Regions from separate parts of the Williamsia sp. z71 genome, predicted to be linked through region 2. Evidence: predicted binding sites of a transcription regulator. Region 2 holds the regulator's gene; the other holds the start of a gene.
The links. Region 2 encodes HspR, which represses chaperone genes until heat shock. Its sites were predicted from a motif close to ANNTGAGTNNNNNNNACTCANNT; they were not measured.
Positions count from the first base shown of each region.

Region 1: the regulator HspR is predicted to act here: its motif matches at 2,900-2,922, upstream of lon (endopeptidase La).

Region 1 covers NZ_JCANWX010000003.1:199,418-214,641, forward strand. Annotated here, with positions in the region: gene AC51GR_RS09115 (hypothetical protein) at 1-171, opposite strand, end outside; gene AC51GR_RS09120 (hypothetical protein) at 304-954, shown strand; gene AC51GR_RS09125 (DUF5995 family protein) at 966-1,832, opposite strand; gene AC51GR_RS09130 (LLM class flavin-dependent oxidoreductase) at 1,942-2,805, shown strand; gene lon (endopeptidase La) at 2,934-5,294, shown strand; gene urtA (urea ABC transporter substrate-binding protein) at 5,685-6,962, shown strand; gene urtB (urea ABC transporter permease subunit UrtB) at 7,025-7,912, shown strand; gene urtC (urea ABC transporter permease subunit UrtC) at 7,909-9,027, shown strand; gene urtD (urea ABC transporter ATP-binding protein UrtD) at 9,024-9,872, shown strand; gene urtE (urea ABC transporter ATP-binding subunit UrtE) at 9,872-10,564, shown strand; gene AC51GR_RS09165 (TfoX/Sxy family protein) at 10,652-10,978, shown strand; gene AC51GR_RS09170 (AfsR/SARP family transcriptional regulator) at 11,006-12,964, opposite strand; gene AC51GR_RS09175 (alpha/beta fold hydrolase) at 13,037-13,936, shown strand; gene AC51GR_RS09180 (DUF4235 domain-containing protein) at 14,011-14,280, shown strand; gene AC51GR_RS09185 (DoxX family protein) at 14,297-14,680, opposite strand; gene AC51GR_RS09190 (sigma-70 family RNA polymerase sigma factor) at 14,762-15,224, shown strand, end outside.
Region 2 covers NZ_JCANWX010000001.1:211,415-226,638, reverse strand. Annotated here, with positions in the region: gene AC51GR_RS00925 (NAD(P)/FAD-dependent oxidoreductase) at 1-1,173, shown strand, start outside; gene AC51GR_RS00920 (amidohydrolase family protein) at 1,175-2,371, opposite strand; gene AC51GR_RS00915 (FAD-binding oxidoreductase) at 2,552-3,706, shown strand; gene AC51GR_RS00910 (DUF7159 family protein) at 3,708-4,910, opposite strand; gene AC51GR_RS00905 (heat shock protein transcriptional repressor HspR) at 5,086-5,448, opposite strand; gene dnaJ (molecular chaperone DnaJ) at 5,514-6,710, opposite strand; gene grpE (nucleotide exchange factor GrpE) at 6,819-7,466, opposite strand; gene dnaK (molecular chaperone DnaK) at 7,463-9,310, opposite strand; gene AC51GR_RS00885 (MFS transporter) at 9,713-11,179, shown strand; gene AC51GR_RS00880 (universal stress protein) at 11,291-12,166, shown strand; gene map (type I methionyl aminopeptidase) at 12,266-13,033, opposite strand; gene AC51GR_RS00870 (acyltransferase family protein) at 13,210-15,224, shown strand, end outside.

The sequences.
Region 1 (15,224 bases), on a different contig from region 2:
CAGAGCGGCGACGACCCCGGCCTCGTAGGTTTCGAATCCGCCGATGACCACGCTGTCCGCCCGCCACCACACCAACAGGTGCGAGCCGCTCGGGGACGGGCAGAAGCCGATCACCCGGCCGTCCCGGGCCAGCGTCGGGCAGTCGTCGGGGTAGCCGTCGGTTTCGCTCATGGGAGCACTGTATTCGTTGCCCCCGACGTACCCGCTGACCAGCGGTGATGGGCGTCGCATGGGCGCCGCGGTGTTTGCCGCCGCGGTGCGCGGGGTAGTCCGTGAGCACCATCGACATGTCTGGAGCTGATCGTGAACACCGTTGTCTGGATCGTCATAGCCGTTGTTGTCGTACTTGTCCTGATCGCCCTGATCGCCCTCCTGATGCGGAGGCGCCGCGCACAGCGGCGGGTCGAAGCCGGACAAATCCGTCAAGCGGCATCGCAGCGCGTGAACGAGGTTCAGCGAAACGAGGCCATCGCCGAAGAGTCGGCAGCAAAGGCACGCCGCGCCCAGGCGGACGCGGAGGCCAAGGCCGCCGAGGCCAAGCGTTTGAAGCACGAGGCGTCGACCCACGAAGATGTCGCAGCATCAGCGCGTGAGGAGCTCGACGCCCAGCTCCGGCACGCCGACAAGATCGATCCCGATGTCCCGCACGCCGGTCGGCACGAGCGCGATGCGGACGCCGGCGACCAGCCTGTCGCCGAGGGCAACCGGCAAGCACCAGGAGCCGCTCCGGCCGCGCCGGGAACCCATCCGGCCGCACCGGTGGGCAACCAGCAGGCGCAGGGGCACGGGGCGAATCCGGCCGCACCCGGAGCCAATCAATTCGCACCCGGGGCCAACCAGCCGGCGCCCGGCGTCGATCGTTCAGCTCCCTCGGCCAACCCGGTACGCCGCGGTGGCGACCCGGCGCCCATCGATGGTGCTCAGGCCCCTGGCGAAAGGCACACCCAGCAGTAGGTGTTCGACGATCAGATGAGGCCGGTCACCTCGAGGCCGTCGAGGGCGATGTTGGCGGTGCCGAGCAGCAGGTTCATCTCGGCGACCGTCGCATCGCGCGTGGCCGGATTCTGCAGGCCGGCGCTGTTGACCAGGGCAACGGTCCGAACGGCTTGGAACATCAGCGTGGTGGCCAGTTCATCGCCGAAGATGTCCCCGGCGAACCAGCCCGTGAACAGCCCTTCGAGGTCCGCCCCGTAGGTCTTCTCGAAGTCGGCAATGATCCCCGGCGTCGCGTCCACGAGTGCACCGCCGAATGTGTAGAAGTCCCTGGTGTTGTCCGCGGTGGTGCCGATGTTGACCAGCGCCTTGGGGAAATCGATGACCAGGTGCGCGAAGATCGCGCCCGTGACGACCCGTCCGGGGCTCCGGCCACAATCCCCGGTCAACGCCAACGCGTCGGCCCAGTGCGGTGACGGCGTCCCGCCGATGACGTATTCGTGCAGGTCCGCCAGGTACAGCCGGACCACTTCCACTGCGAGATCGGCGGCCCAGACCGGGTCGTCGTACGTCCCCGAATCGATACTCGGACCGACCAGATCGAGAATCTCATCGAAGGCCAGCGGGAAGGTTCCCCGGTAGTCGTCGGAGTGGGTCAGTTCGGCGCGCACCGCGGAGATCCGATCTCGGGCCTGCGGGAAGGTCTCGATACCGGCCGGGTCGGTCAGTGCCGCGAGGGCGGCCTCCGATTCCGGGGTGGACGCGGGCACACAGGCCGACGAGGCCGGTGCGGCGATGCCGACGGGGGCGGCGGTGGCGGTGGGTGCGGTCAATGTCGCGGATCCGAGGATCAACGCGATCGTACCGATGGCTGCTCGGGTCGTCTTCTTCAGAATCACGGCGGAACACTAACGTGCGCCGTGGTCGGTACGCCGCTTCGGGTCTGTGGGCGTCCTCGCCGCCGCGCGCCACCGAAGGCCGCGGCGGTCTGCGGTTTAGGCTGATGAGATGCGGTATGGGATCTCAATACTTCCGGATCAGCCATGGCATCAAGCGCGGCCCAAATGGGAGCGCGTCGAAAGCATGGGCTTCGACCACGGGTGGTTCTTCGACCATTTGGTGTGGGGCGGCCTCCCGGACTCCCAGTGGTTCTCCTGCATTCCCACGATGACGGCGGCCGCCGCGGTGACACCGATCAAACTCGGGACATTCGTGGCCACCCCGAACTTTCGGCATCCGGTCTCTTTCTCCCGCGAAATAGAGACGCTCCTCGATATCGCCGGTGACCGGATCCTGCTGGGACTAGGTGCCGGCGGTACCCCCGACGACGGCCTGGAAGGTACAGCGCCGCTGACCGCCAAGCAGAAGGTCGACCGGTTCCAGGAGTTCACACTGTTGCTCGAACGGCTTTTCAGCGAAGACCACGTCACCGCGGACGGTGAGTACTACCAGGCCCGGAACATGCGTCTCGTGGGCGGACCGGTGCGAGATGAGATCCCACTCATATTGGCGGGCAACGGTCCCCGTTCGATCCGCTTCGCCGCACAACACGGTGACGCCTGGATGACCACCGGCGCCAAGGTCGAGACCCTCGATGAGTGGTTCACCGGAATAGCCGCTAGTTGCGGACTCCTCGAGGAGACACTGGTCGAGAGCGATCGGGATCCGGGCGGCTTCGATCGCTACCTCAACCTCGACGCCTCGCCACAATTCTCGCTGGAGAGCGTCGGCGTCTTCGACGACATGGTCGGCCAGGCAGCAGAACTCGGGTTCACCGATGTGATCACCCATTGGCCACGTGAGACCGACCCCTTCCGTGGATCCGTCTCGGTCTTGGAATCGTTGACAGAACGCGGATTCAACAACCCCTAGTCAAGAACCGGCCCGGGGTGTGGTGTGTGAACCGAGGTCGGATTCTGCTGTCGATGAACATCGACACCTGCGGGAACAACGCTTCTGAATTCGAAGTTGAGCCGAATGAACTTAACTTTGGAGGAAGCATGACCGAACTCAATCGCTTGCCGGTGCTGTTCCTGACCGAGCCCGTTCTCCTGCCCGGCATGGTTGTGCCGGTCGAGCTGGACGACGCCGCTCGAGCTGCGGTCGACGCTGCGAAAGCCGGCGATCCGGAGACGAAAGCGAAGCCGGAACCCCACCACTACGCAGGCAAATTACTGGTCGCCCCACGACTGGATGACCGCTATCCCGCCTACGGCGTCGTTGCCTCGATCGTGCAGCTCGGCCGGATGGCCGACGGCCGATCGGGCGCCGTGCTGAGGGGCGAATCCCGCGCGCACATCGGCTCGGGTACCACCGGCCCCGGCGCTGCGCTCTGGGTCGAGGTGGAGCCTGTTGACGAACCCGACGTCACCGACGACGTCCGTGAACTGGCCACCGAATACAAACAACTGGTGCTCGCGATGCTGCAGCGCCGCGAGGCCTGGCAGGTCATCGATTCGGTCAACAAGCTGACCGATCCGTCGGCACTCGCCGACACCGCGGGCTACGCGTCATATCTGACCGACGTCCAGAAGCGTGAACTGCTGGAGACCCCCGACGTGGGGAGCCGCCTGCGTACCCTGATCACCTGGACCCGCGACCACCTGGCCGAGGTGGAGGTCAACGACAAGATCGCCGGCGAAGTCCGCGACGGCATGGAGAAGACGCAGAAGGAATTCCTGCTGCGGCAGCAACTGGCCGCCATCCGCAAGGAACTCGGCGAGGATGAGCCGGACGGCAGCGACGATTACCGCGCCCGTGTCGAATCCGCACAATTGCCCGACAACGTCCGCGAAGCCGCGTTGCGCGAAGTCGGGAAACTCGAACGAGCCAGCGACCAGAGTCCCGAATCAGGTTGGATCCGTACGTGGTTGGATACCGTCCTCGATCTGCCCTGGAACATCACCACCACTGATTCCACCGACATCAAGGGCGCTCGGGCGATCCTCGACGCCGATCACCACGGTCTGGACGACGTGAAAGACCGCATCGTCGAGTACCTCGCGGTACGGGCCCGCCGGACCGAACGTGGCTTGCAGGTCGTCGGCGGGCGCGGTTCCGGAGCCGTGATGGTGTTGGCCGGACCTCCCGGGGTCGGCAAGACGTCGCTGGGCGAGAGTGTCGCACGGGCGCTGGGCCGCAAGTTCGTTCGTGTCGCCCTCGGTGGCGTCCGCGATGAGGCCGAGATCCGCGGCCACCGGCGTACCTACGTCGGCGCACTGCCGGGCCGTATCGTCCGGGCCATCGGTGAGGCGGGATCGATGAATCCCGTTGTACTGCTGGATGAAATCGACAAGGTCGGCGCCGACTACCGCGGCGACCCCAGCGCGGCCCTGCTCGAGGTGCTCGATCCGGCGCAGAACCACACGTTCCGTGACCACTACCTCGACCTGGACCTCGACCTGTCCGACGTGGTGTTCCTGGCCACGGCCAACGTCATCGAACAGATCCCGTCGGCGCTGCTCGACCGGATGGAGCTGGTGACCATCGACGGCTACACCGAGGACGACAAAGTCGTCATCGCGCGTGACTACCTGCTGCCCCGGCAACAGGACCGCGCCGCCATCACCGACGACGAGGTGGAGGTCACCGACGCCGCGCTCCGCAAGATCGCGGCCGACTACACCCGGGAACCGGGAGTCCGCCAGTTCGAGCGCCTCCTCGCCAAGCTGCTGCGCAAAGTGACGACGGAACTCACCGCCGTCGGCAACACCGACAAGGTCCTGGTGGACGAGCCCGATTTGGTCGGGTACCTCGGACGGCCCCGGTTCACCCCGGACGCCGAGGAACGCACCGCGGTGCCCGGAGTGGCGACCGGACTCGCGGTCACCGGACTCGGCGGTGACGTCCTCTATATCGAGGCCGGATCCACCGACGGTGAAGGTCTCGTCCTCACCGGACAACTGGGCGACGTGATGAAGGAGTCCGCCCAGATCGCGCTGAGCTACGTCCGTTCGCACGCAGCCGAGTTCGGTATCGATCCGGCGACATTGGAACGGAGTATCCATGTACACGTGCCTGCAGGTGCCACTCCCAAGGATGGACCGTCTGCGGGTGTGACGATGGTGACTGCGCTGGTGTCGATGGCAACGGGCCGCAATGTTCGCGCAGACGTCGCGATGACCGGTGAGGTCACACTCAACGGCCGGGTCCTGCCGATCGGCGGGGTGAAGCAGAAGCTTCTCGCTGCGGCCCGCTCGGGAATGAGCACCGTATTCATCCCGCAACGCAACGAGCCCGATCTCGACGACGTGCCGACCGAAGTTCTCGAAGCACTGACGGTGCTCCCGATGACCGATGTGGCACAGATAGTTGCCCAGGCACTCGAGCCGGTCTCCGAAGGCGCGATCGCCGCAGCCTGACCCACCCGATCTGAAGCCCACCCGCAACCTGGTTGCGGGTGGGCTTCTTTGTGTCCGGGGCATCTCCCATTGTTTAGCGTAGCTACAGACTTTGGCCGAAAAGAATTGCTGCCTACCTGCTTTCGCAAAGCATCTACAGCACAGCGCATTCCAACTGCAAACACGTAGTGACTCGCATCACAACAGCGGCTCCCAGCACCGTCAACGCGCAAATTTCGTAAATCGGAAATCGGTTTGTCACGTCAGGTCACGTCGATGAAACAAAACCTACCTATTTTTATGCGGGTACACGGAACCGCATACGCGCAGTTCTGGGTCGGAGCGCTGCTTGCCGACCTCCCCCTTTTCGGTGCAACTTCTCGTGCAACGCAACACAAGTGAAAGGCCGATATGCCGCAATCCGATGTTCCCCAGAGGTCCCGGTTCCGCCGGTCCGCCCTCGTCGCCCCTGCCGCACTCGCAGCGGTTGCCCTGGCACTGAGTGCCTGTGGCAGCTCGGCCAGTGACGAGGCCACCTCGTCGGCCACGTCGTGCGTCGACACCTCGGGCAGCACGATCAAGGTCGGCTCGCTCAACTCACTGTCGGGCACGATGGCGATTTCCGAAGTCACCGTTCGCGATTCGATCGCACTCGCGGTCGATGAGATCAACGCTTCCGGTGGTGTGCTGGGCAAGCAGATCCAGCTCGTCGGGGAAGACGGCGCCTCAGAGCCGACAATCTTCGCCGAGAAGGCCGAGAAACTGATCAGCAGCGACTGTGTTGCAACAGTTTTCGGCGGCTGGACATCATCGAGCCGCAAGGCGATGCTCCCGGTGTTCGAAGACAACAACGCATTGCTCTACTACCCGGTGCAGTACGAGGGCCTCGAATCCTCGCCCAACATCTTCTACACCGGTGCCACCACCAACCAGCAGATCGTCCCCGCGCTGGATTACCTGAAGGAAAAGGGCGTCAAGTCCCTCTACCTCGTCGGCAGTGACTACGTCTTCCCGCAGACCGCCAACCGCATCATCAAGGCATATGCGGAGGCCAACGGCATGGAGATCAAGGGCGAGGACTACACACCCCTGGGCTCCACCGACTTCTCGACCATCGTCAACAAGGTTCGCAGCGCTGACGCCGACGCCGTCTTCAACACCCTCAACGGTGACTCCAACGTGGCGTTCTTCCGCGAGTACAACAACGTTGGCCTGACCGCCGCGGACATGCCGGTCGTCTCTGTCTCGATCGCCGAGGAAGAGGTCGGCGGTATCGGTGTACAGAACATCGACGGTCAGTTGACGGCGTGGAACTACTACCAGACCATCGACACCCCGGTGAACAACGCATTTGTGGCCGCATACAAGGCCAAGTACGGCGCAAACAAGCCCACCTCCGATCCGATGGAAGCCGCGTACGTCTCGGTCTACCTGTGGAAGAACACCGTCGAGAAGGCGGATTCCTTTGAGGTGGCAGCGATTCAGGAAGCTGCCGGCGGTGTCACGTTCGAAGCACCCGAGGGTCTGGTCACCATCGACGGCGAGAACAACCACATCACCAAGACCGCTCGCATCGGTGAAATCCGTTCCGACGGCCTGATCTACACGATCTGGGAGTCATCGGCACCCATCGAGCCCGACCCGTACCTCGAGGGGTACCCGTGGGCTGAGGGCCTGGGTAGCAAGTAGCCCTCGGAGTTCGACAGCGACGACGGAAGCCGACAAGAAGTGATCGGGAAGGAACAGCCCACGTGGATGTGCTGATAGGACAGACGTTTACCGGACTCAGTCTGGGGTCGATCCTGCTACTGGCAGCGTTGGGACTCTCACTGACCTTTGGTCAGATGGGCGTCATCAACATGGCTCATGGTGCATTCATCATGACCGGTTCGTACACCGCCTATGTGGTGCAGGAACACCTGGTATCCAATACCAATGTCTCCCTGATCGTTTCACTTCTTGTCGGCTTCCTCGTCGGAGGCCTGATGGGTGTACTCCTCGAAGTCACGCTCATCCAGCGCATGTACCACCGGCCGCTGGACACCCTGCTGGTCACGTTCGGTGTGGGCCTGGTTCTGCAACAGGCTGCCCGCGACATCTTCGGTGCACCCGCGGTCAACGTGGTCGGTCCCGAATGGCTCAGCGGCGGTGTCGACATCTTCGGCGCAGTGGTGCCCAAGAGCCGGATCTTCATCATGATCCTGGCCGTCGTCTGTGTGGTGGCACTGGCGGCGACCATGAAGTACACGCCCATGGGCCGGCGGATCCGGGCGGTGGTGCAACACCGCGAACTCGCCGAGACCAGTGGAATCTCAAGTCGCAAAACAGATATCACCACATTCTTCATCGGATCCGGCCTGGCGGGCATCGCCGGCGTGGCGTTGACCCTCATCGGCTCCACCAGTTCCAACACCGGAACCACCTACCTGATCGATGCGTTCCTGGTGGTGGTGATCGGCGGCCTCGGGCAGATCAAGGGCGCGGTCATCGCAGCCGTGTCACTCGGACTGCTCAACTCATTCATCGAATACAACACCACCGCATCGGTGGCCAAGGTGATCGTCTTCGTCATCATCGTGGTCGTCCTGCAGATCCGGCCGCAGGGACTGTTCACCGTCAAGACGAGGAGCCTGGTATGAAACAGTTCTTTTCTTCACGCTGGCAGGCATACTCCGGCTTCGCGATCGCGGCCATCATCCTCTTCGCCGTCGCCCCGGCCGTACTCAGCGACTTCCGACTCAATCTGCTCGGCAAGTTCCTCTGCTTCGGCATGGTGGCCGTCGGCATCGGATTGGCCTGGGGCCGTGGCGGAATGCTCGTCCTGGGTCAAGGCGTGTTCTTCGGTCTCGGCGCGTACATCATGGCCATGCACCTCAAGATCTCGGACGCAGAACTCCGCGGCGACGACGTCCCCGACTTCATGCAGATCGCCGGCACGACCGAACTGCCCGCCTACTGGCAGCCGTTCGCCTCACCGGTGGTCACCGTCCTGGGCATTCTGTTCATCCCGGCCGGGGTGGCACTGATCCTGGGTCTGGGAATCTTCAAACGCCGGGTCAAGGGCGCATACTTCGCCATCTTGTCCCAGGCCCTCGCGGCTGCGTTCGCCATCCTGCTCATCGGTCAGCAGAGCACCGGCGGCAGCAACGGACTCAATCGTTTCCGTAGCTTCTTCGGTCTGGCACTGAATGATCCGGCGAACAAGCGGCTGCTGTTCTTCATCGCCGCAGCAACCCTGCTGATCATCGTCGCGATCACCCGGCAACTAATGAACAGCCGTTACGGCGAACTGCTGGTCGCCGTCCGCGATCAGGAAGAACGCGTCCGCTTCCTCGGCTACGACCCCGCCAACATCAAACTGGTGGCCTACACCGTGGCTGCGCTGTTCGCGAGTGTCGCAGGCGCACTGTTCGTTCCGATCGTCGGCATCATCTCCCCCGCGGACGTCGGCATCGTTCCGTCGATCGCCTTCCTGATCGGTGTCGCCATCGGTGGCCGCACCACGCTGCTCGGTCCGGTACTCGGTGCCATCGGCGTCGCCTGGGCACAGACCAACCTCTCGGAGAACTTCCCCTCCGGATGGGTCTACGCCCAGGGCCTGCTGTTCATCGTCGTGGTCGGCTTCTTCCCCGCCGGACTCGCCGGGCTCGGCGCGCTGGCCAAGTGGCGCCGCAAGAAGGTCGAACCCGACCCACCCGAATCTGATCCCGATCCGGACAAGGCGGACGTCACACCAGTGGGAGCTTCCTCATGAGCACAAACGAAACCCCGGTCGTCGACAAGGCACCCACCCTCGGTGGCAACGCCGGGATGTCCAGCGACTATCTCCAGGTCCGCGGACTGACGGTCAGCTTCGACGGCTTCAAAGCCGTCAGCGACGTGGATCTCACTCTGCTGCAGGGTGATCTGCGATTCCTGATCGGCCCCAACGGTGCCGGTAAGACCACCGTCATCGACGCCATCACCGGCCTGGTCCCGGCGACCGGATCGATCCAGAAGTCCGGTGTCGAGCTGGTCGGCAAGAAGGTGCACCGCATCGCACGCCTGGGTGTGGGCCGAACCTTCCAGACCGCCAGCGTCTTCGAAGAACTCACCGTCTTGCAGAACCTCGACATCGCCGCCGGCGCCGGACGCGGTCCCCTGACGTTGTTGCGTCGCCGGTCCGGCATCCTGCCCGAGATCGAGGAAGCACTCGAGACCATCGGACTGCAACACCTCAAGGACTCCCCCGCCGGGATCCTGGCACACGGCCAGAAGCAGTGGCTCGAGATCGGGATGTTGCTGGTGCAGAACGCCTCTGTCCTGCTTCTCGATGAGCCGGTCGCCGGCATGAGCCACGAGGAGCGCGAGGAAACCGGACAACTGTTACGCCGCATCGGTGGGCAGCGCACGGTGGTGGTGGTCGAACACGATATGGAATTCATGCGCTCGTTCGCCACGTCGGTGACCGTGCTCGCCCGGGGCAAGGTCATCGCCGAGGGATCGGTCGCGGAGGTACAGGCCAACCCACAGGTGCAGGAGGTCTATCTCGGTACCGCAGCGGGCGGCACCGAGATCGAAGAAGTCGCCGCCGCCGTACAATCCGAAGGGACCGCCTGATGCTCGAATTGATCGACGTCCGTACCGGTTACGGCCGCACCGAGGTCGTCCACGGTGCCAGTATCGAAGTACCCACCGATGGTGTTGCCGCGGTGATGGGCCACAACGGTGCGGGCAAGACCACCCTGCTGCGGGCCGCGGTGGGCCTGCTGAAGGTCACCAAGGGCACCATCAAGTTCGACGGTGCCGACATCACGTCACTGCGCCCGAGCGCGCGGGTGGCCCGGGGACTGGCCTACGTCCCGCAGGGCCAGCAGAGCTTCGGTTACCTGACCACTGCGGAGAATCTGCAGGTTGTCGCCGACGGTCGCAAACGGGGCAAAGAGCTTGTCGCCGAGGCGCTGGACCTGTTCCCGGCACTGACCGAACTGCTGACCCGCCGGGCCGGTCTGCTCTCCGGTGGCCAGCGCCAGCAGTTGGCCATCGCGCGCGCCCTGATCACCGAACCGAAGATGCTCATCCTCGACGAACCCACCGAAGGCATTCAACCGTCGGTGGTGGCCGAGATCGAGAACACCATCACTGCCCTCACCCAACGCGGTGACATGGGAGTCCTGTTGGTGGAACAGCAGATCGGCTTCGCCCTCGAAGCCGCCGATCGCTACTACATCCTCGAAGGTGGCCGCATCACCTCGAGCGGTGCCGGCGGCGCGGAGGCCGAGGCCGGTGTCCGTGAGGCGATGACCATCTGACCCCACCCCCCGCCGAGCGGGCCGAAATCACCGTCGACCGTGCCGAAAACACCACCGAGCGTGCCGTTGTCGTCGCACACTGGGGTGATGGCATACGACGAACATCTTGCCGGTCGGATCCGGGAACTGCTCGGGCCGCAGCGCGGTGTGTCGGAGAAGCGCATGTTCGGTGGTCTGGCGTTCCTCGTCAACGGTCACATGGCCATCGCGGTCAGCAGGGATGGTGGGATCCTGGTGCGGGTCGCTGCTGATGAATGCGCGGTGTTGCTGCGCGGCAAGTACGTCTCGCCGATGGTGATGCGGAACCGCGAGACCCGTGGCTGGCTCCGGGTCGACGCCGAGGGCGTCAAGACGAAGGGGCAACTACAGACCTGGATCGCCCGAGGTGTCGGGCAGGCGCATCTGGCAACCTGATCCAGTTCGCGATCCGGTCGGGCTCGCTCACCCCGTTGGCACGACAACAGGGAGTTGCGCCGGATCACCGAGGGTGAACATTCCGGTTTCGGAGCCGATGGGATAGGGCAGGTGCCTGATCCGACCGTCCGCGGTCGACGCGATTGTGTTGTCACCCAGCTGATGTGCCGCGATCGACAGGAGCGCCCACCTCGTGGTCGCGAGGTGATCGGGCGGTGGTGCCGGTGCCTGCCCCAGCGCTGTCAACGCTCGTCGGTGATCGCCGGCGGCATAGGCCGTGATGGGGGTCGTCCACGGCGCATTCGGTCCGAAGTCGACGTCGTCGAAGGTGCTGATGGCCGAGCCCGCTCTCAACGCACGGACCAGCCCGATCAGCGGGGCGAGCCCACGGGTGATGCCCGGCATCCCACAGGAAGGGAGCAGCGACAGCGCGATGTCGTAGTGCCGCTGTATCTCGGCGGGCGGATCACCGGTCATATCCGCGCGGATCGCGCGGTACCAGGTGGTGAAGAACCCCGCGAGACTGCGCTCGTGATAGTCACCGAGTCGGTCGACGGTGGCTGCGTGGTGGTCGGCCTGGCCGAGATCGCCTGTACTGGTGCTGGTTTGAATACCGATCAGGTGCCCGAGAATCTGATGGGTCGGCAGGTCGTGGTCGGTTCCGAGCGCGATCAATTCTCCACCGATCGCGTTCCGCCGGTCGGTGGCATCGAGCGTGTGGAACGACTGCAGAAACGCGGCGTTGAGTGCAACGCACAGCACGGTGGGGTCCCCCAGCTCGCGGGCCATCGCGACGGCGCGATTCGCGGCCTCGGCGCCGGCCGGACCACGCGTACCCCGTGATTCGATGCCGATGAGCGCCAGCAGGCGGGCACGTTGCGCCGGGGCCAGGGCACCGTCGAGGATGTCGAGGCATCGTCGGGAAGCCGCGACGATCCGGGCGGATCGTGCCGGGTCGTCGGAAATGGTCCAGATGCCCGGGATCTCGAGGCGGGTGAGAAAGTCAGCGGCGAGGCGCGGATCGTCGCGGTTGGCGAGTTCCGTTGCACCCGTTGACCGTTCTGATTGTGCGGTCATCAGACCGTCTGCGCCACTGACGGCAAGGTCACGCAGGAGAACCGCAGAGCTGAGCACCCTGGACCGGCCGCCCTTGGGCATGAGCGCGGTTGCCGGCCACGGCCACGACTGCCCGACCGGTGCGGGCGGTCCGTCGCCCCGGAGCAGATCTTGCTGCACTCGATCCAGCTCCGCCGACGGGTCCAAACCGAACCGTTCCACCAGCCGGGTGCGTGCGCGGGCCAGGACCGAGAGGCCTTCTTCTGTGCGTCCGGTGGAGTGCAGTGCTGACGCCAGAAGGATCCAAGCGCGTTGCCGACCCGGGTGCCGGTCGAGATGCGATTGCAGCTCCGGGATGGCGAGATCGCCGCGGCCTGAATGGATCTGCGCCTGCGCGAGTGCTTCGACCGTCCGGGCGTGTAGTTCTTCGAGTCGGGCATGCTCTGCTTCGACCCCCGGCAGATGGCGGTGGTCGCCGAACGGCGTGCCACCCCACAGATCATTCAGAGCGTCGGGCAGCCTGCTGAGCCGCTGTGCCCACGGCATCCCGCCCACCGATGCGGCGATCTCGGCGAACTCCCAGGCGTCGACGCGTGCCGAGTGGGCCAGACGATAGGAACGGCCGTCGGTCACCACATATGCCGACGGCAGATAGCGCGGCCGCTGTGGTTCGAGACGGCGTCGGATGTCGGCAACAAACGTGCGGATCGCCGCGATCGGGTCTTTCGGACGCTCCGCCGGCCACAGTGCGGTGACCAGATCGTCGGCGGAGACGGTTGTGCCCCGCGCGGCCACCAACCGGCACAGGAGTTGCGCCTGCCGCCGGCCGCCGAGCTCGATCCGGTCACCGGCCGGTGTTCGACCGCCGACAAATCCCAGGACGCACACCATCTCGGCGGCGACCACGGGCGCGGCACGGGCAGGACTCATCGGTTACTCATCCGCTCCGCACAGACTCGACCCGAACGACATCACCACTCAACTGTAGGAGACCGGATCGCCATGACCACACCATCCATCGACGGATTCGAATATCACCGTGTCCAGGTCGCACCCGAGGTCGCCCTGAACGTCGCCGTCGCAGGTCAGGGCACGCCCGTCGTACTGCTCCACGGGTTCCCGCAGACCCACCTGTGCTGGCGTCACGTCGCGCCCGCCCTGGCGGGCGACCACACCGTGATCGTTCCGGACCTGCGTGGGTACGGCGACAGCGACAAGCCGGCGGAGACGGGTCCGGGGGTCTACAGCAAGAGGACCATGGCAGACGACGTCGTCGCGCTGACCGCACACTTCGGCTTCGACAGGTTCGCACTCGTCGGCCATGACCGCGGCGCACTCGTGGCCGTCCGCGCCGGACTCGACCACCCGGACCGGATCACCCATCTGGCCTGCCTCGATGTCCTGCCCACACTGGACATGTGGGACGTCATGCACGGGGTCTCCGCCGCTGTCGGCTTCCATCTCTATCTGATGGCTCAGCCGGCCGGGTTGCCAGAGGCGATGATCCGCGGCAGCGCCGACACCTTCTTCGGCTACTTCCTCGATGCCTGGGGCGCCGATGGTCGGGTGATTCCCGCCGACATCAGGGCGCGGTACCTGCAGGCAAGTGCCGACGCCATCGATTCGATCGTCGCCGACTATCGCGCGTCCGCAGGCATCGATCTCGAGCACGATCAGCGGGATCGTGCCGCCGGGACCTCGCTGACCATGCCTGTCACCGTCATCCAGCAGGACTGGGGGATGCAGATGGGTTTTGACGGCGAGCAGATCTGGAAGAGCTGGGCGGCCGATCTCGATCACCGCCTCCGGGACTACGGCCACTTCATGGCCGAACAGTCGCCCGCCGAGGTCGTCTCGGCCATCACCGACCTCCTGAACCGTCAGTCGCGGACAGACCGTTAGCCGCGAAAAGGTTTCAACTTGCCACCGGTCGGTACTCTCTGGTCGTCAGATCCGCGTTCGAAGAAGGGAAGCGCATGAGCGTCAAATCCAAGGCCATGTACAAGCCATTGTCGATCGCTACCAGCGTGCTGGGTGGACTGGCAGCTTCGGCCGCCTTCGGACAGGTGTGGAAGCGGTTGGGCAATGACCCGGAGGTCCCGGACCCGAAGGATCTGCAGAAGAGCAACACCGAGGTACTGGTCGCGGCCGCCCTCCAGGGCCTGGTCTTCGGTCTGGTGCGGGCAGCCGTGGATCGCGCCGGTGCCCGTAGCTACAAGGCCATGACCCACGAGGACCCGACCTGAGTTCGCGCCCAACAGATCACGTGAAGGGCTCGAGCGCAAACCGGCCCCACGCCAAGAATGCGAACAGGGCCAGGAACATCACGTCCCCGGCCAGGTAGCCCCATTCGCTGCGCCGGAATCTCGTTGTCGACGCCCCGGCCATGAAGAGCATCAGGCCGGAGGCGGCCAACGGGACCAACTCCGGCGCGATGTCGCCCACCGCGGGCAGCACCAAACCCACGGCTCCGGCGATCTTTATGGTTCCGATCGCCTTGAGGTGTCCGGGGCCGAAGTCGTCGACCCAGTGCTGACTCGCGCCGAGTGACCGATATTTTTCTTTGGGCATCAGTACCTGCGCCGCGCCGCCGACCAGGAAAGCGACTGACAGCACACCGGCAAGGATCCACAGTGCGGTGTTCACAATTCCTCCTTCATCGTGTTACCTCGGCCCTTGAGGGCTCGTCATACCTGTGACGGATATCGGCGACAGAAGGTAACGACCATGAACCCCGATGTTGATCTGGCCGGGGCATTCGAGGACGAGCGGGAACGCCTGGTGGCGATGGCCTACCGGATGCTCGCCTCGCGCGCCGACGCCGAGGACGCAGTGCAGGAGGCATGGCTACGTCTGGCGCGTCAGGATCCCGACTCACTCGCGAATGTCTCGGGCTGGCTGACCACCGTGGTGGGCCGCGTCTGCATCGATATGTTGCGCTCACGCAAGACCAAGCCGGGGCCGCTGTATGACGACGGATTCCTGGACCTCGTTGTCACCGAAGACGTCGACACACCGGAGGACAGCGCGGTACTCGCGGAATCTGTCGGGCTGGCTCTGCTGGTCGTACTGGGGTCTCTGAACCCCGATGAGCGACTGGCTTTTGTGTTGCACGACATGTTCGGCGTGCCGTTCGCAGAGATCGGCGAAATCATCGGCAAGACCGGGGACGCGACCAAGATGCTCGCCA
Region 2 (15,224 bases):
GTACAGATCCACGACCCCGAATCCCCGGCCGGCCGGGAGATCCTCCAATCGGTGACCGGCGACTCCGAGCTGCCGATCCTGCATCACCCCGGAAAACCGCCGCTGTCCCGTCCGACGGTGAGCGACGTCGCCGCCAGCATCTACGGCACCCCCGACAGCATCCCTGAGGGCACCGTCGCCGACCTGCTCGTGATCGGAGCCGGACCGGCGGGCCTGGCCGCGGCCGTCTACGGGGCCTCCGAAGGTCTGTCCACCACGGTCATCGAGACCGGGGCCATCGGCGGGCAGGCCGGAACCAGTTCGATGATCCGCAACTATCTCGGCTTCCCGCGCGGGATCTCGGGAATGCGGCTGGCACAGCGGGCCAGGATCCAGGCCGGCCGGTTCGGGGCGCAGTTCTTCTGCGGTCGCGGTGTCACCGAGGTGGACATCGATGCGCGATACGACCATCACCACGTGATGGTCGATGAGGCACGCATCTGCGCGCGCACGATCGTCATCGCCACCGGTGTCGCGTACCGGCGGTTCGGTGTCCGCGGCTGCGAGGATCTCGTCGGCTCGGGCGTCTACTACGGCGCTGCGACCAGCGCCGCCCGCGAGATGACCGGACGCGACGTCGTGGTGGTCGGCGGCGGCAACTCCGCCGGTCAGGCGGCGATGCACCTGTCCCGGTTCGCCCGGTCGGTGACCATGGCGATCCGCCGCGAATCGCTGACGGAAACGATGTCGGACTATCTGATCAGGGAGATCGAGGCCAGCCCCTGCATCACGGTGCGCGGTCACACCGAAGTGGTCGACGGTGGTGGTGAAGGCCATCTGGAATGGCTGGAGCTGTGCGACAACCGGACCGGCTCCTCGCAGCGCATCACCGCGTCGGGCCTGTTCCTGCTCCTCGGTGCGGCACCGACCTGCGACTGGATCCCGCCGCAGGTCAAGCGCGACGACCACGGCTTTCTTCTGACCGGACGATCCATCCCGAAGGAGTACTGGCGCAACGGCTTGCCACCGGCATTCCTGGAGACCACGGTGCCGGGGATCTTTGCCGTCGGCGACGTCCGGAGCGGATCGATGAAGCGCGTGGCGGCGGCGAGCGGCGAAGGTGCCTCCGCGGTGCCGCTGGTCCACGACCGGCTACAGCAACTCCGCCTGGAGAACCTGCCACCGGCGCATTAGATCAGCCCAACCTGTACACGCGCCGGGCGTTCTCGCGGAATACCTTGCGGAGCAGATTGCCGCCGTAGGGTTCCAGGGTTTCGAGCTGGCTGCCGACGATCATCTGCAGCGTCGCGTTCGGTTTGTCCCCCGGGTAGTTGGACCCGAACATCAACCGTTCCGGGCCGAATGCCGCCACCGCATGTTCGATCAGCGGCCCGGTCATGTTGGTCAGCGTCTGCTGGGTGCCGATGTTCCCGGAACGCTGATGTCCGTATCCCAGCAGGGGGAATGCGATACCCGACAGTTTCGCGACCACGTTGCGGCAACTCGCCAGTGCCGAGATGTCCTCGCGCCACGCCCGCAACAGTTCATGCCGCTGCGCCGCGGTGCTGCCCGTCGTCTGCCCCATCGGCCCGAACAATCCGACCGGCGTCCCGAGATGGTTGAGCACGATGGTGGTGTCCGGATACTCCCGCGCCAGGGCCCGGACATCGCGGAGCTGGTGTGAATACACCCAGGCCTCGAAAACCAACTTGTTTTCCGCGATCGCGGCGAACCCGGCCAGGAAGTCCGGGTCCACCAGGACCCCCTCGCCTTCCACCCAGCTGCGCACCTTGGGATCGGGGTGCCAAGCCGATACACAGCGGATACCGCGAACCTTGTCGCTGATGTCGAGGTGCCGCTCGATCAGCTGCCCGAACGTCGGCTGGCGCGGATCACCGCGGGCGACGATCGCCGCGAGTTCGGGGGCACCGTCCTGCCCGAAGGGAAGGTTTGCCACCCAACGTGTCTCATCGGTGGAGCCGAACGGTTCCTCGAGGACCCAGTCGGTCTGCATGTAGACCACAGACTCGACGGGGACGCCGGCTGTCGGCTCCGCACCGCGAAAGTCGGAGTGATAGTGCTTCGGCAGGTACGGCCGGGCCACGATCCGTGGGTCGAGGACGAGTTCACGATCGCCCTGCGCCACCGCGTACCGGAAGATGGCCTTACCGAGAATCGGCGCCGCCCGATAGAGTCGAGCGCGTCGGGTCGACTCCCAGGGAGAATGCAGCGGATCCCAGTGGTGGACGTGTGTGTCGATGATGCCGGGAACGACCCGGCGCAAGAGACCGAAATCGCCGGCCGGGGTCGCGCGTGGCTGTGTCCCGGACCATTCGGAAGGACCGGCGAGCGCACTGTCGCGCACATTATCATTGGCGCGCTCCTTTGCCATATGAAGACTGTACCCAGCAAGCCGCCATCGCTTGATCGTAAGTGGCGGCAAAACACAATAAACTGTGGCACGGGTGCGGGGACCAACCTGATCCACTCGATGAACTTCGCGGTGCGCGGCCATCGAAATGGCCTCTCACCTGATATTTGTTGGCAATCAACGGAGAGGCCGGGACTGAGCGTGGGTACCCATACGCGGCACGTGCTGTTGCAGGTGCGCGATGTGCTGGCCCGGGATCCGGAACGATTCACCGCCAACTTCTACAACCGATTATTCGCAACAAATCCAGCGCTCCGGGAACTCTTCCCGGCGAATATGGCACGCCAACGAGAAACCCTGTTCCGGGTCATCGATTATGTCTTTGAAGCTGTCCCGGACCGCGAAAATCATGCGCTGCTGCTGGAGTTTCTCGGCCAGCTCGGTCGCGACCACCGGAAATACGGTGTCACGGAGGAGAATTACAACGAGTTCTTCGTCGCGCTCATGCGTGAGATCGCGTCCGTCATGGGTTCCGAGTGGGACGAGGAAGCCGCGGGCGTCGTCTCCCAGGCGCTGATGCTGACCACCGGGGTGATGCGCGGCGCCGCGCATTCCGCACAGGGCCCGGCGACCTGGCCGGCCACCGTCGCCGAAAAATATCGGCTGTCAAGAGATCTCGCAGTCGTCCGGCTGCGCACCGACGAACCGCTGCGATTTGCCGCCGGCCAATACCTCGAGGTGCAGATCCCCCAGTGGCCACGGATCTGGCGCCACCTGTCCCCGTCGATCCCGCCGAATCCCGACGGAGAGCTGGAATTCCACGTCCGGGCGATCCCGGGCGGAACGGTCAGCAGCTCCATCGTCACCGAGACCCGGGTCGGTGACGTCTGGAATCTGGCGCAGGCCCACGGCGCACTTCACGTCGACCCCACCGGCAACGACGTACTGATGGTCGCGGGAGGAACCGGGCTGGCACCGCTGCGCGCGATCATCATCGAACTGACCCGCCTGGTGCGGCCACCGGCGGTGCACCTGTTCTTCGGTGCGCGATACCCCGCCGACCTCTATGACCTGTCGAGACTGTGGCAGATCGCCGCCATGAACCCCTGGCTCACGGTCACCACGGTGGTCGAGGACACCGAGGACCCCTGGTGGAGCAACTCGGGCGAGCAGTCCGGGCGGATCACCTTCGAACGTATCCGGGGACAGCTGTCGGACGCGGTTCTGGAGTACGGCAAGGACTGGACCTCGCATCAAGTACTGATGGCCGGATCACCCGAGATGCTGGTCAACACCCGTCGACGATTCCTGATCGCCGGCATCCCGGCCAGCCACATCCAGAACGACCCGTACTGAGTCACGCCGCGGGTGGCGGTGCCACGCCCGCTGCGCCCGAAGTAGTGGTCGGAGTCACGGTTGTCGCCGTCGCCGAACCGGTCGTGGTCGTTGTGGTCTCAGGCGGTGGCGTCGTCGTGGTCGTCGTCTCGGGCGGTGGCGACGGGACCTGGGTGATCGTCGTGGGTGGTGGGACCACGGTGACGGTCTCCGGTTCCTCGACCACCGGCGGAGCCTCGGTTGTCGTGGTCTCGGGCGGGGGCGGGGGTGGTGCGGACGTCGTCGTCCGCGGAGTGGACTTCGTCGTGGTTGTCGTCGTGGTCGAAGAACTGAACTCCGATGTGGTCGGCTGTTCGTCGACCGCGGTCTTCGGCTCACTGGTGTTGCTGGTCATGATCACGGCGGTGATCACACCGATCGCCACGAACAGTGCGGCCGCAGCCGCGGCCGACAACAGGACCCAACGATTGTTGTTGCTCACGCCGATCGCGGCAGCGGCGACCATCGCGGCGCCATAGGCCGTCGCGTACTGGCCGTCATCGGCGATCTGCACCGGCAGCTGCAGGGCGTATTCCAGGGATGGCGCGACACCTGGGATCACTGCCCCGGGGCCGAGTACCGCGATGCCCTGAAATGCACCGGTCGCGTTGGGGATGACCCCGACCGCATCGCCGACGAGCTGGGCTCCGTCCCGTTCGGTGACCGGCGGGCGCAACCCCACACCGGAGATCTCACTGGCACCGACCACCGTGCGGGTGCTGGTGTCGACAAGGGCAACGGATTGTCCGGGGAACAGTGCACCGGAGCGGTCCAGGTCGGCGACGAGCACCAGACCCCGGGCGCCGAAGATCGCAGCCACGATCTCGGCATAGGCCACCGGAGATCCGACCACAGTCGTCCGGGAGAACCAGTCCGGCGTCGACGATGCACCATCCGGTGTCGCGGGATCGGGCCTGTGATGCGGCAGCAGATGCGCGGGAAGGCGCCCGGAATCGATGATGTCGCCGATGGCAACGACGGTGGCGCTGTCTGCGCAGGCAATCGTGATCGCCCCCGGCAGGACCGGGGCTGACTGCACAAGCTGGTAGATCGCATCGAACACGTAGTCGGGGGACGAGTTCGACAACTCGACGAAGTTACGGGCCAGCACCTCACCGGTGCCGGAGTCGGCTACGACCGATGCGATCTCCAGGTCTGTGACAGATATCCCGAGTACCTGGCTCATGCTGATGTATCGCCCTATCGACTGTTCTTGTTACCTGCGGACCCTGTTACGTGCGGATCCTGTTACGTGCGGATCCTGTTACGTGCGGATCCTGTTACGTGCGGATCCTGTTACGTGCGGATCCTGTCACCTGCAGACACAAAGCGCGGCAGAACTCGGCCACCGCCCCGGACTGTCAACGATTGCCGCGGTCGCGGCGTGGTTTCCAGACCACGAGAGCGTTGGTGCGCGGGATCGGGACCAAGTCGCCCCGGCGCGGCGAACGTTGTTGCGCAAGTTCGGCTTCGAGTTCGCGAACGCGGCTCTGGAGCGCATCGACCTGGTTGGTCAGCTCGATGACCCGCTTGATGCCGGCGAGGTTCACGCCGTCGTCCTGCGACAGTCGCTGCACCTCGCGCAAGAGTTCGACGTCGCGGCTGGAGTAGCGGCGACCGCCGCCGGCCGCCCGCTGCGGGGTGACCAGTCCGAGACGGTCATAGGTCCGCAGCGTCTGGGCGTGCATCCCGGCGAGCTCGGCCGCCACCGAGATCACGAACATCCGTGCAGACTCGGTGGCTTCCCGATCTCGGGTCTCCCGGTCTCGATCATTCGGTGGCGGGTCGGTCATGATCTACCCCAGTTTGCACGCGGGTCGAACCCGCTGGCTTTCTCTGCGGCGGCGTACTTGTTCAACGCCTCGATCGCGGCGTCGTCCAACTTCGGTGGGACGGCGACCTTGACGGTGACCAACAGGTCTCCGGCACCGCCGGCCCGCTTGGCCACACCGCGGCCGCGCACCCGAAGGGTCCGTCCGTCCACCGTGTTCGGCGGGATCTTCAGCCCGACACTGCCCTCGAGCGTCGGCACCGACACCGTGGTGCCCAGTACCAGCTCCGCGAAGCTGACCGGCAACGTCACCTTGATGTCGTCGCCGCTGCGGGTGAAGGTGCGGTCGGGTGAAACCTTGACGGTGACGTAGAGGTCACCGGACGGGGCGCCGCGCAGACCGGCCTCACCCTGGCCCGCCAATCGAATGCGCCCACCGTTCGACACGCCCGGCGGGATACGCACGGTGATCGGACGGGTCCGGACCGTTGCGCCGTTGCCGTCGCAGTCGGGGCACGGATCGTCGATCCGCGAACCGGTGCCACGGCAGTCGGTGCAGGGCTCGCTGAACCCGAATGCGCCCTGGTTGCGGCTGACCACACCGGCGCCGTTACAGGTCGGGCAGACCCGTGGGCTCGTGCCCGGCTTGGCACCACTGCCATGACAGCTGGTGCATGGCGCAGAACTGGTGATCGTCAGGGTCGTGGAGGTACCCAGAGCAGCTTCTTTGAAGCTGAGGGTGGTCTCGGTTTCCAGGTCGTTGCCGCGACGGCTCCGCGTCTGCGTACCTCGCGAGCCACCACCACTGCGGTTGAACAGGCCGCCGAAGAGGTCGCCGAGGTTCGTCTCGGTCCCCGCTGCGGCCGGGCCGTCCCCGAAAAGATCGTTGATGTTGAATTCCTGGCCGCCGGACGGACCTCCGAAGCCACCGGGGAATCCGCCCCCACCACCTCGCGCGCCGCGTCCGCGCGCTCCGGCGAACATGCGCCGGGTGTCGTCGTACTCTTTGCGCTTTGCCGGATCGGACAAGACGCTGTGCGCTTCGGAGACGAGCTTGAATCGCTCCTCTGCCGCGGCGTCGTTCGGATTGGCGTCGGGATGCAATTCCCGGGCCAGCTTCCGATAGGCCTTTTTGATCTCGTCGGCGGACGCACCGGGCGCGACGCCCAGCGCTTTGTAGAAGTCCTGTTCCAGCCACTCACGTTGTGGGGCCACCAGGCGTCACCTCCTTTTGTAGATCTTCGCTGTTTTTGGTTCTTTTTGTATTCATTGTGTGCCGAAGATGCCGGCCCAGGCACTGCAAGTGCCTGGGCCGGTCAGCTCCTAGTCCTGTGGCGGCGTCGTGTCCGCGGGCTTCGGCCCGTCGACCACGACCACCATCGCCGTGCGCAGGACGCGATCACCAAGGCGGAAGCCCTGCCGATACACGGTCCCGATCACCGGACGAGCACCGTCGCCCTCATTCTGCACGGCCTCGTGCAACGCCGGGTCGAACTCGTCGCCCTCGGCGCCGAAGGCCGCCAGGCCCGCGGCACTGAGGGTTTCGGTGATCTTGTCGGAGACCGCGCGTAGCGGCCCGGCCTCGAGGTCACCGTGAGCCCGCGCCCGGTCCAGGTCGTCCAGCACCGGCAGCAGCGACTTGATCAAGTCACCCTTGCCGTACTGCTGGGCCGAGACCTTCTCGCGTTCAGCGCGCTTGCGGTAGTTGGCGTACTCCGCATGAACCCGCTGCAAGTCGGCCAGCAATTCAGCCTCCTTGTCCGAGCCCGCTGCGTCGGCAGCGACCTCATCGATTGCGGCATCCACTGTGTCCATCGATTCTGTGTCCATCGATTCTGTGTCCACCGAATCCGGTTGCGCCCCTTCTGTCTCCGGAGCGTCCGTGGTCTCCTCGGGACGCACCTCACCCGTGTCGGGATCGATCCGTCGCTTGTCGGTCACGGTCACCGGTTCGGATTCGGGACGGGTCACTTCTGCTCTCCGGCGTTTTCAGAGCCGTCGACACCCTCGTCGACAACCTCTGCGTCGACGACGTCATCGGCGCCACCGGGTGTCGGTGCACCCTCTTCGGCAGCGGCGTTGGCGTAGATGGCCTGGCCGAGCTCCTGCGAGTCGGTGGTCAGCTTCTCGACAGCCGACTTGATGGCACCGAGATCACTGCCCTTGAGCGCTTCGCGCACACCTTCGATCGAGCCCTCGACCTTGGTCTTGAGATCGGCGGGAACCTTGTCGTCGGAGTCCTTGAGGAACTTCTCGGTCTGGTTCACCAGCGATTCGGCCTGGTTGCGGGTCTCGGCCTCTTCACGACGCGCACGATCCTCGTCTGCGTGAGCTTCGGCATCCTTGATCATCCGGTCGATCTCGTCCTTGCTCAGGCCCGAGCCGTCCTGGATGCGGATGGTGTTCTCTTTGCCGGTGCCCTTGTCCTTCGCGGTGACGTGCACGATGCCGTTGGCGTCGATGTCGAAGGTCACCTCGATCTGCGGGACACCCTGCGGGGCAGGAGCGATACCGGCGAGTTCGAACGATCCGAGCAGCTTGTTGTGCGCAGCGATCTCGCGCTCACCCTGATAGACCTGGATCTGCACCGAAGGCTGGTTGTCTTCGGCCGTCGTGTAGGTCTCCGACCGCTTGGTCGGGATGGTGGTGTTGCGCTCGATGAGCTTGTGCATGACGCCACCCTTGGTCTCGATGCCCAGGCTCAGCGGGGTCACGTCGAGCAGCAGCACGTCCTTGACCTCACCGCGCAGCACACCGGCCTGCAGTGCGGCACCGACGGCCACGACCTCATCGGGGTTGACGCCCTTGTTGGGCTCGCGTCCACCGGTGAGTTCCTTGACCAGGTCGGTCACGGCCGGCATCCGGGTCGAACCACCGACGAGCACCACGTGATCGATGTCGGAAACCGAGACACCGGCGTCCTTGATCACGGCCTGGAACGGCGCACGGGTGCGCTCGAGCAGATCGCCGGTGATCTTCTGGAACTCGCTACGGGTGAGCTGTTCGTCGAGGAAGAGCGGGTTCTTGTCCGCGTCGACGGTGATGTACGGCAGGTTGATCGAGGTGCTCTGTCCCGAGGACAGTTCGATCTTCGCCTTCTCGGCAGCCTCACGCAGACGCTGCAGGGCCATCTTGTCCTTGGTCAGGTCGATGCCGCTGCTCGCCTTGAACTTGTCGACCAGCCAGTCGACGACACGCTGATCCCAGTCGTCGCCACCGAGGTGGTTGTCGCCGGAGGTCGCACGGACCTCGACGACGCCGTCGCCGATCTCCAGGAGGGACACGTCGAACGTGCCGCCACCGAGGTCGAACACGAGGATGGTCTGCTCTTTTTCGCCCTTGTCGAGGCCGTAGGCCAGCGCCGCCGCGGTGGGCTCGTTGACGATGCGCAGGACGTTCAGGCCGGCGATCTGGCCGGCTTCCTTCGTCGCCTGACGCTGGGCGTCGTTGAAGTATGCGGGCACGGTGATCACGGCGTCGACGACCTCGTCGCCGAGGTATGCCTCTGCGTCACGCTTGAGCTTCATCAGCGTGCGGGCGCTGATCTCCTGCGGGGTGTACTTCTTGTCATCGATCGCGGTGGTCCAGTCTTCGCCCATGTGGCGCTTGACGGAACGAATGGTGCGGTCGACGTTGGTCACAGCCTGGTTCTTGGCCGGCTGTCCGACCAGGACCTCGCCGTTACGGGCAAACGCGACCACCGACGGGGTGGTGCGGGCGCCTTCGGCGTTTGCGACGACGGTGGCTTCTCCACCTTCGAGCACTGACACCACCGAGTTGGTGGTGCCCAGGTCGATTCCTACAGCACGAGCCATTGTTGCCTCCTATAAGCAGTGCGTCCGCAGCAGCGCGGAGCACGGATGTTCACGTTTGTGGTTGTAACTGAAACCTCAGCGCGATCGACTCAACTTCTACCGAAGTCTAAACATCGCAGTCAAGTCGGATTGAGTCGGGGTCGCTCAGGTCTCACGAGTCTTGTAACGGTGAATCTTGCGAATGTGTTCCCGGTCCCGCGAAAAAGTTGAGTGACGTCGGCTCAAGTACGGCTCAGGTCGGTCGGGATATCCAGTGGCCCCAATCACCCGAATCCGATTCAGGTGAGGTCCGTCACGAATAGCGCGGCGGTGTTTGCAGATGACACATGGTTGCCCTACGCTAACTAAATCGTGTGACTTAAATATGCACAGAACTATTTGCAAGTCGATGGAGAGCCCTTGATGTCCACACCCACCAATTCGCCGCCCCTGGCGAAGACGCCGCCAACCGGGCCGATCGTGGCAGTGCTGGCATTCGCCGGCATCGTGGCCTCACTGATGCAGACACTGGTCATCCCGATCATCCCGCATCTGCCCGAGTACCTGGACGCGCCGGCATCCGACACCGCCTGGGCCGTGACCGCCACCCTGCTGGCCGCGGCCGTCGCAGTGCCGACGATGGGCCGCCTCGGTGACATGTTCGGCAAGCGTCGCATGATGCTGATCAGCATCGGACTGCTCGTCGCGGGTTCGGTCGTCGCCGCACTGTCCTCGAGCGTCATCCCGATGATCGTCGGTCGAGGCCTACAGGGTCTGGCCGCCGGCCTGATCCCGCTCGGTATCAGCGTGATGCGCGACATCCTGCCGCCTGCGAAGCTTGCCGGTGCAGTCGCCATGATGGGTGCTTCGCTGGGCGTCGGTGGCGCATTGGGTCTTCCGATCGCGGCGATCATCGCCGAGTACGCCGACTGGCACATGCTCTTCTGGGTTTCCGCTGCTCTCGGCCTGGTCGCAGCCGTACTGGTCATCCGCGTGGTGCCGGAATCCCCGGTGCGAACGGGCGGCAAGTTCGACTTCGCCGGTGCGATAACCCTCGCCATTGCGCTCGTTGCGCTGCTGCTGCCCATCTCGAAGGGTTCCGACTGGGGCTGGACCAACAGCAAGACGCTTGTCCTGCTGATTGTTTCGCTCATCGCGTTCCTCGTCTGGGGCTGGTGGGAGCTCCGCACCGCCAAGCCGCTCGTCGACCTTCGGGTGTCCGCCCGCCGGCAGGTTCTGCTCACCAACGCCGCGTCGATCGTCTTCGGGTTCGCCATGTTCGCCCAGACGATGGTGTTCCCCCAGATCGTTCAGTTGCCTGAGGCCACCGGCTTCGGACTCGGCGGATCCATGCTCGTCTCGGGTCTGGTGATGGCACCATCCGGCATCATCATGATGCTGATCTCACCGATCGGATCGAAGATCACCAACGCGGTCGGCCCCAAGATCACGCTGATGATCGGTGCCGTGATCGTGGCACTCGGGTACGGCATGGGCGTCGTTGCCATGCACTCGATCTGGCAGCTCGTCGTGATCGCACTGATCATCGGCGCCGGAACGGGTATGGCCTACGGTGCGATGCCGGCTCTCATCATGGCAGCGGTTCCGCCCACCGAGACCGGTGCGGCGAACAGCTTCAACACCCTGATGCGTTCACTCGGAACCTCGTTCGCGAGCGCCATCGCCGGCGTCATCATCGCCAACATGACGATGTCGCTCGGCTCCGCCACCCTGCCCTCCGAGGACGGGTTCCGGATTGTCATGGCACTGGCGGCCGGCTCGGCGATCATCGCATTGGTCATCACCGCGTTCCTGCCCAAGTTCCGGGCACCGGCCACCGCGGACTCGGCTGCCGGCGACCACGAGGCTGCGCAGACATCGTCCAAGTGAGCATGACCAGGTGACACCCCGACCCGAAGGCGCTGCATCCGCGGCGCCTTCGGGCTTTGGCCGGGTCGTCGAGAACATCATCAAGAGAACAAGCAAGAGGAGTAACCCGAAATGCCGAAACCTGTGATCGTCGGAGTCGACGGTTCCGAGAGCTCAGACCATGCCGTGGTGTGGGCCGCGAACACCGCCCAGCTGATGGGCACCGACCTCGTTGTGGTCGGCGTCTACGAACCGCAGCTCGGTGGCCTGGCGGCGTCGTCGATGGCCTACACCGGAGACCTGGTCGCCATTCTCAAGAAGGCTGCCGAAGACACGGTCGCAGCTTCCGAGCAACTGGCCCGGACCACCGCCCCGTCGGTGAACGTCTCCGGACGGGTCGTCGCCGGCACACCTGCCTCGTCTCTGACCCGCGAATCCGCGGACGCCGCAATGGTTGTCGTCGGCAGCCGCGGCCTCGGCGCCGTCCGTGGACTGATCGCCGGATCTGTCAGCACGGGCGTGGCCGCGCACGCCACCAGCCCGGTGGCCGTCATCGCGCATGCCCCGGGCACCGGTCCGGTGGTGGTCGGCATCGACGGCTCCGCGATCGCCGATCGTGCACTCACAGCAGCGTTCGAGCAGGCCGCACTGCGCGGAACCGGCCTCACCGTCGTCCACACATGGACGGACCTGGCCACCAACACCTTCGGTGGAGTCGGGATCACCGACGAAATGATCGAAGAGGTCCGGGACGAGGCCAAAAAGCTTGTCGCCGAACGAATCGCGGCCCACTCAGCCGACTTCCCCGACGTCCGGGTCTCGACCGTCGTCGCTGCGGACGGACCCGCACACCAGCTGCTGACCGCCGCCGCTGAAGGAGCCCAGCTCCTGGTCCTGGGCAGTCGTGGACGCGGCGGTTTCACCGGCCTGCTGCTGGGCTCGGTGAGCCAGACGGTGCTGCACCATGCTCCGAGCCCGGTCCTGATCATCAACTCCCACACCAGCTGATCTTTCGCCGGCTGCACTCGGCCCCGCCTGCTCTACGGAGTGCGCGGGGCCGAGTTCTGCAAAGGGCACGCCCGGATCACCAGGTCACCGCGCGATCGATCACAGGACGGTGAGGATTCGTGGTCCCTCCGCAGTGATCGCGACCGTGTGTTCGAAATGTGCGGCGCGAGCACCGGATGCGCTTGTGAGCTCCCACCCGTCGGGGGCATGGACGTATCGGTCGTCGCCACCCCGGATCAGCATCGGTTCGATCGCGATCACCAGGCCGGCGGAGAGTTTGATTCCGCGGCCCGCGCGGCCCTCATTCGGGACCTGCGGGTCCTCGTGCATCGCCCGCCCGATCCCGTGACCGCCGTGGTTTTCCAGCATCCCGTACCCGGCCGCACGAGCCGGTCCTTCGATCGCATGCCCGATGTCGCCCATCCGGCCACCGGGTTGCGCAGCTTCGATACCACGCAACAGCGCGGCCTGGGTCGCCGCGATCAGATCAACATCGGCCTGATCGGCTTCACCCACAACGAAACTGACCGCGGCGTCGCCGCACCAACCATCGAGGAACGCCCCGCAGTCGACGCTCACGAGGTCACCATCACGCAACCGTCGCCCGTCGGGGATACCGTGAACGACCGCGTTGTTCACGCTCGCACAGATGACTCCGGGGAAGGGCGTCGGCGCCCACTTCGGGTGATAGCCGAGAAACGCCGACTTCGCTCCGGCCCCGCTGATGATGGCGGCCGCCACGTCATCGAGTTCTTTGAGGGTCACACCGACTGCGGCGTGCGCCTCCACCGCGGACAACGCCCGCGCCACCACCCGGCCGGCCTCCCGCATCATCTCGATCTCGCCGGATGACTTGAGTTGCACCATCGCCACTCCCCCTTTCGTCGCCCGCCATGATCCTCCACAGGGGAGCCGGGGTCTTACTCGCCCATCGGCCGTGAGGCCCTCAGATTCAGTGCTGTTGTGGAAAATCGGGAGATCTGGCTCATAAAACCGGGTTGTCGGCACCAGGATATGGCGTCCCATCTGGAAGAATCTGCCGCGTGAGTGCGACCGTGACCGACCTGTCCGTCGCATCGCGCTCCCCTGGCCCGGCCTCCGGTACCGAATACCGGGTCGACCTCGACGGCCTGCGCGGTATCGCGATCACCCTGGTGGCGGTCTTCCACATCTGGTTCGGCCGGGTCTCCGGCGGAGTGGATGTCTTCCTGACCCTGTCGGGCTACTTCTTTGTCGCCTCGCTCCTCAAACACGTCCTCGCGACGTCTCCGGCAGGCGTCGGCTGGACGCAGGCGGTGAACCCGGGACCTCGCCTGTGGCGCCTGGCGCGCCGACTGCTGCCCGCTCTGCTGACGGTGCTCCTGTTCATCGTGGTGATGTGCCTGCTGCTCATGCCCAGAACCCGGTGGGCCCCGTTGAGCAGCGAAGTGATCGCCTCGGCGTTCTACTACCAGAACTGGCATCTGGCGCTCGCCGCACAGGACTACACCGCCGCAGACTCGGCGAACAGCCCGATGCAGCACCTGTGGTCGATGTCGGTGCAGGGGCAGTTCTTCGTGCTGACCCTGCTCTCGGCGCTGGCGCTCGGCGGGATCCTGAAATTGCTGGCGAAGCGATTCGCCACGTTCGGCAAACCCGTGGTGATCAGATCGATCATCGGGACGGCGCTGCTGGGAGTCGCACTGGTGTCGTTTGCGTGGGCGCACCATCGCCACGGCATCAACCAACCATTCAATTACTACGACACCATCGCGCGTACCTGGGAACCCATCGCCGGCGGCTTGCTCGCGGTGGCGATGCCCCGGGTCCGGATGCCCCAATGGCTGCGCAACGCCATCGGGCTCGTCGCCCTGGGACTGATCATCACGTGCGGCTGGTGGATCGTCGGAGTTCAGCAGTACCCGTCGACGATGGCCCTGGTGCCCGTCGGTGCCACGCTGCTGCTGATCTGGAGCGGGTCACGGCAAACCGCGCCCACGGACATCACCGAACCCGCCACGGTCAGCTCCTGGCTGGCCCATCCCTCGATCGTCTGGCTCGGTTCCATCGCCTACGCCCTGTATCTCTGGCACTGGCCGCTGCTGATCTTCTACCTGACCTGGCGCTACAAGGACAGCGTCAACGTCATCGAAGGGGCCGGCATCATCGCGGCCTCCCTGGCACTGGCCTGGGCGACGACCACGTACATCGAAAAGCCCCTGCGCCAGTCCGACAAGAAGCCGCCGCGCGAATCGGATACGGCTCCGGCAACCCCTGCGCGCCGTCGTCGATGGTTGACTCCCGCAGCGGTTCTGACCTCCGCCCTCGTCGTCCTCACCGCCATCACCGGAGTCGGCATCGTCGCCTGGAACAACCACGTCCAGAACCTGACCATCGACACCGAGAACCTCGACCCCCGGCTCTACCCGGGCGCCCGCGCCTATCTCGACGGCGTACCGGTTCCGCGGGTCGAGGCCGAGCCCACTCCGGATGTGGCCGACAAGGATTGGCCGATAACGTCTTACGACTCGGTGATCTCCGGATGGAAAGACGGCTCGATCAAGGTCGGCGTCTACGGCGATCCCACCGCCCAGCGGACCGTAGCCCTCGTCGGCGGGTCACACGCCGAGTACTGGATCACCGCGCTCGACGCGGTCGGCAAACAACAGGGTTTCAAGGTCACGACGTATCTGAAAGTCGGATGTCCACTGACCACCGATCATGTCTTCACCTGGTTCGGACAGAAGTACTACCAGTGCAACGAATGGTCGCGCGACGTGATGGATCGCCTTGCCGTCGACAAACCGGACGTGGTGTTCACCAACAGCACTCGCCCCGTCGAAGGTGAAGTGACCGGAGACTTCGTCCCGCAGGACTACATCGACATCTTCAGCGAATTCCGCGACCGCGGCCAGAAAGTCATTGCGGTGCGCGACAATCCGTGGACCGTCGGCAAAGAAAGTCCGCCCGAGTGTCTGGCACTGGGCAAGAAGCCGTCGGTCTGCGGCGTCGAGCGGTCGCTGGTGATGTCGCCGACGGATCCGGCGCTGGCCATCGCACCCGACTTCCCCAACATGAG